DNA from 2 places in the Brevundimonas sp. 01N35 genome. Region 1 is predicted to be linked to the other one. Evidence: predicted binding sites of a transcription regulator. Region 1 holds the regulator's gene; the other holds the start of a gene.

Region 1 (2,456 bases):
GCCCCGGCGTACGTCAGTTCGCGGCGGACCTGTGGTCGCGGCGGCGCGGCCTGACCCTGACCCCGCGCTCGGACGAGGGCTGGACCTGCAAGCGGTCGCTCTGCACGCCGGAATCGGCCGAGGCCGGGCCGGTCGCCCTGTGGTGGGGTAAGAAGCCGCCATCGGCGGAACAACTGGATGCCCTGTGCCGTTCGGCGTCGGTCGTCAGCAGCCGCGCCGAGCTGGCCTCGCTGCCGGCCTCATGCGCCGGGCGGTTGGTGCTGGACGGGGTCGACTATGCACGCGGCGGCTCAGTCGAGTTGTGGCGCGTCGGCAAGGGCTGGAAAGCGGTTTGGGCGGCCGACGTGCGCGGGCAGCGGCCCTGGACCCGTCAGGCCGACCCCGATTTCAGTGATAACGGCGGATAAGGCCGACCAGCTTGCCCTGAACCGCAACCTGATCCGAGCCATAGATCTTGGTCTCGTAGTTGCGGTTGGCGGGCTCCAGCGCGATCGAAGCGCCCTTCTTGCGAAGGCGTTTCAGCGTCGCCTGCTCGCCTTCGACCAGGGCCACCACGATCTCGCCGGACGAGGCGTCCGCAGTCGACTTGATGATGACCATGTCGCCGTTGAGGATGCCCGCCTCGATCATCGAGTCGCCCTCGATCTCGAGCAGATAGTGTTCGCCCGCGCCCAGCATGGCTTCCGGCACCGGATAGCGGGCGGTTTCATGCTCGATGGCGTCGATGGGCGTGCCCGCCGCGATCTTGCCCATCAGCGAAAGTTCGCGGGTGTCGTTAGCCGGCTCGGCGCTCTTCGGACGACCGCCTCCCTCAATGACGCCGGGCTTGAAGCCCGCATGGCCGCGCGGCGCGCCCGCCGTGGCCTGTTCCGGCAGCTTGACGACTTCCAGCGCGCGGGCGCGGTGCGCCAGGCGGCGGATGAAGCCGCGCTCTTCCAGCGCCGTGATCAGCCGGTGGATGCCGGATTTGGACGCCAGATCAAGCGCCTCCTTCATCTCGTCGAAGGAGGGCGAGACGCCCGTCTCCTTGATGCGCTCATGGATGAACATCAGGAGTTCGTGCTGCTTCTTGGTGAGCATCGGTATCGGGCTTCCAGAACAAGGCGTGAACCGTTGTCGATGTTCTGTAAGTGTTCTTGCCTAATGTCAACTTAACGCCAGCAGGGCCTTGGTGGCGGCTTCGACGTCGGCCTGACGCATCAGGCTTTCGCCGACCAGAATGGCCTGGGCGTGAGCGTCGGCGACGCGGACGACGTCGTCGGGGGTGAAAATGCCGCTTTCGGCCACCAGCAAGGCTTTGACGGGGCTGAGCATAGACAGGAGCTCGGTCGTGGCCAGATTGACCTCGAATGTGCGCAGGGAGCGGTTGTTGACCCCGACCAGGGCGTCGTCCCGATCGCTTACAAGCGCGCAGGCGCGGGCCATTTCGGCCTCGTCGTGGGTCTCGATCAGGGCGTCCATGCCAAAACGCTCGGCCTCGGCCAGCAGTTCGGCGGCCAGGGCGTCGTCGATCATGGCCAGGATGATCAGGATGCAGTCGGCGCCCAGGGCGCGGCTTTCGGCCACCTGCCAGGGATCGACCAGGAATTCCTTGCGCATGCAGGGCAGGGCGACCGCGTCGCGGGCGGCGGCCAGGAAGGCGTCGTCGCCCTGGAAGCTGGGGCCGTCGGTCAGGACCGACAGGCAGGCGGCGCCGCCGCGCTCATAGGCCTTGGCCAGCGCCGGCGGGTCGAAGTCGGCGCGGATCAGCCCCTTGGACGGGCTGGCCTTCTTGATCTCGGCGATCAGGGCGGGGCGGCCGGTGTCCTGGGTGACGCGTTCCAGCGCGGCGCGGAAGCCGCGCGGAGGCGAGACCTGGGCGGCGCGGGCCTCGATGGCGTCCTGAGAGGTCGCGGCCTTGCGGGCGGCCACGTCGTCGCGCTTGTAAGCGGCGATCTTCGCCAAAACGTCGGTCATGCCGCCTCTTTTTTAGGATTGGGGTCAGGTTCGATAGGGGTGTTGGTGACGCGCATCAGGGTTTCGAGCGCGACGGCCGCGCGACCGTCGTCGATGACGGCTGCGGCCAGTTCAGCGCCTTCGCGCAGGTCCGCGGCCCGGTCGGCCACGACCAGAGCGGCCGCTGCATTCAGCACCACGATGTCGCGATAGGGGCCGCGTTCACCGGCGAGCAGGGCCTTCAGCGCCGCCGCATTGTGCTGAGCGTCGCCGCCGCGCAGGTCGTCCAGCGTGGCCAGCGGCAATCCGGCGTCGGCGGGGGTGACGGTGAAGCGACGGACGGCGCCGTCCTTCCACTCGGCCACCTCGGTCGGGCCGGTCGTGGTCAGTTCGTCCAGGCCCTGGCCGTGGACGGTCCAGGCGCGACGGGCGCCGAGGCGTCCCAAGACTTCGACCAGAGGTTCGAGCAGGGCGGGATCATAGACGCCCATGACCTGACGCGTCGCATGTGCTGGATTACA
Region 2 (2,456 bases), 240 kb from region 1:
TGATTGGTCGCGATCAGGGCCGAGGCGGCGCCGAGGATGTGCTTGGTTGAGCGGTAGTTGCGCTCCAGCTTGACGATCTTGGCGCCGGGGAAGTCGCGTTCGAAGCGCAGGATGTTGTCCACCTCGGCCCCGCGCCAGCCGTAGATCGACTGATCGTCGTCGCCGACGCAGCAGACATTGCCGGTCGAGGAGGTCAGCAGCCGCAGCCACAGATACTGGGCGACGTTGGTGTCCTGATACTCGTCCACCAGGATGTAGCGGAACCGGCGGCGATATTCCTCAGCCAGATCAGCATGTTTCGACAGGATGGTGAGGTTGTGCAGCAAGAGGTCGCCGAAGTCGCAGGCGTTCAGCGTGGCCAGCCGCTTCTGATAGGCGGCGTAGAGGGCGTGGCCCTTGCCGTTGGCGAAGTCCTCGCCGGGCGGCAGCTTCTCGGGCGTCCAGCCGCGGTTCTTCCAGTGGTCGATCAGGTGGGCCAGCGACTTGGGCGTGTGCTTCTTGGTGTCGATATTGGCGGCTTCGAGCAGTTGCTTCAGCAGCCGTTCCTGATCGTCGGTGTCCAGGATGGTGAAGCTGGATTTCAGTCCGACCAGTTCCGAATGGCGTCGCAGGATCTGGGCCGCGACCGAGTGGAAGGTGCCGAGCCAGCGCAGGCCCTCGGCCGAGGGGCCGATCAGGTGGGTGATCCGCTCGCGCATCTCGCGCGCGGCCTTGTTGGTGAAGGTGACGACCAGCAGTTCCCACGGCTTGGCCCGGCCGGTGGCCAGGATGTGGGCCAGACGGGTGGTCAGGACGCGGGTCTTGCCGGTGCCGGCGCCGGCCAGGACCAGAACCGGCCCCTCGGTCGTCTCGACCGCCAGCCTCTGTTCGGGGTTCAGGCCGGACAGGTAGTCGCGAACGCCGGCGGCGCCGTCGGGCGACTGGGCGCGCGCGAGGTCGGAAATGCGGGGGGCGGGCAGGTCGGTCACAGGATAAGCGGCTCACGCAAGGCGGATTCGGAGGAGAACATAAGCAGCACAGAGACCAAAGTCAGGCCCTTGCGAAAAATGGCCGGCGGGAACCGCCAAGCCTGACCCCCGTTCTCTCGACCTCAGGGGAAGCGATGGAAGGGAAACGAATGGCTGAGAGCTCAAGCGGAGGCGGCAACGCCGGACTGGCTTTTATCGTTGGCGGCCTGGTGGTCGTGGTGGCGGTCTTGGCCTGGTTCCTGTTTGGCAGGGGCGGCGTGCCGGAGACCAAGAAGGTCGACGTCGATGTGAAGCTGCCAGAGGTGTCGGCGCCGGCCGCGCCGGGCGGTCAATAAAGGAGCGCTGGAATGACGGATCCCAATATCCCGCCGCCTGATCGCGTCGTGCATCAGACGACGATCAACACCACGACCCCTGAACGAAAGGGCGGCGGCGGCTTGCTGGCCCTCATCGTTGGCGGGCTGATCGTCGCGGTCGCGGTGATCGGCTGGTTCCTCTATTCGGGCGGACGTCCCGCCGCGCCCGAGGCGCCGGACGTCAATCTGAACATCAATGTTCCGAGGCCCAAGCTGCCGGAGGCGCCGAGATTGCCTGACCGGCCGGTCTTGCCCGACGTGCCCCGCCCTGCCGAGCCGCCGACCGTTTCGGCGCCGACGCCCGAGCCTCAGGGCCGATGATGGGACGGGGACCGGTCAAGGTGGCCCTAAAGCGCGCCTATGAACCCGCCGCCTCTGATGACGGTCAGCGGGTTCTGGTCGACCGGCTGTGGCCGCGCGGCGTGAGCAAGGACAAGGCGGCGATCGATCTGTGGCTTAAGGAGATCGCGCCCAGCACCGGCCTGCGCCAGTGGTTCGGCCATGATCCCGCGCGATGGGAGGAGTTCCAGCGTCGCTACCGGGCCGAACTGGACGCCAACACCGAGATCGTGGCGCAATTGACCCAGGCGATCCGCGCGGGGAAGACGACGCTGATCTATGGCGCGAAGGACGAGGCGCACAACGACGCTGTCGTGCTGGCGGCCTATCTGGAAGGGAAGTGAGCAGTCATATCCCACCGCTCATCCCCGCCTTCGCCGGATGAGCGCGGTTTGGAGGCCTACTTCAGCCGGTAGCTGATGGTGGTGACGACGCGGACCTTCTTGTTCAGGGACGTGGCTTCGTCGCCAGTCCCGTCGCGGGGCAGGATTTCGAATGAGCCCTGACCCGCTGACTTGATCGGCCCCAGCGGGGCGCCGGAGTCCTTGGCGAACTGGACGGCGCCGGTGCGGGCGGCGGCGGTGGCCTCGGCGATCATGGCGGGGCGGACGTCGTTGAGCTTGGTGAAGATGTAGGACGGTCCCTGGAAGTCCTGCAGCACCACGCCCTGACGGACCAGGTCGTTCAGGTTGCGGGTGGTGGTCTGGACCCGATCGACGTCGTTGGTGCGCACATTCACCGTCTGGGTCAGGATGAAGCGCGGCCCGCCGGTCTGGCTGGCGTATTCGCGCGA

Evidence for each region. Region 1 encodes LexA, which represses DNA repair genes until DNA is damaged. Its sites were predicted from a motif close to ATGTTCNCNANNTGTTCT; they were not measured.
Region 2: AC1DJ5_RS03190 (ATP-dependent helicase) is a predicted target of LexA. The motif match lies at 1,003-1,020, and genes of this name have one in related genera.

What each region holds. Positions count from the first base shown of each region.
Region 1 is NZ_JBFTRZ010000002.1:70,619-73,074, forward strand. Features, by position in the region: gene AC1DJ5_RS02080 (ComEC/Rec2 family competence protein) at 1-407, shown strand, start outside; gene lexA (transcriptional repressor LexA) at 388-1,080, opposite strand; gene trpC (indole-3-glycerol phosphate synthase TrpC) at 1,147-1,956, opposite strand; gene trpD (anthranilate phosphoribosyltransferase) at 1,953-2,456, opposite strand, start outside.
Region 2 is NZ_JBFTRZ010000002.1:314,667-317,122, reverse strand. Features, by position in the region: gene AC1DJ5_RS03190 (ATP-dependent helicase) at 1-968, opposite strand, end outside; gene AC1DJ5_RS03185 (hypothetical protein) at 1,118-1,303, shown strand; gene AC1DJ5_RS03180 (hypothetical protein) at 1,316-1,645, shown strand; gene AC1DJ5_RS03175 (DUF488 domain-containing protein) at 1,666-2,007, shown strand; gene AC1DJ5_RS03170 (SIMPL domain-containing protein) at 2,064-2,456, opposite strand, start outside.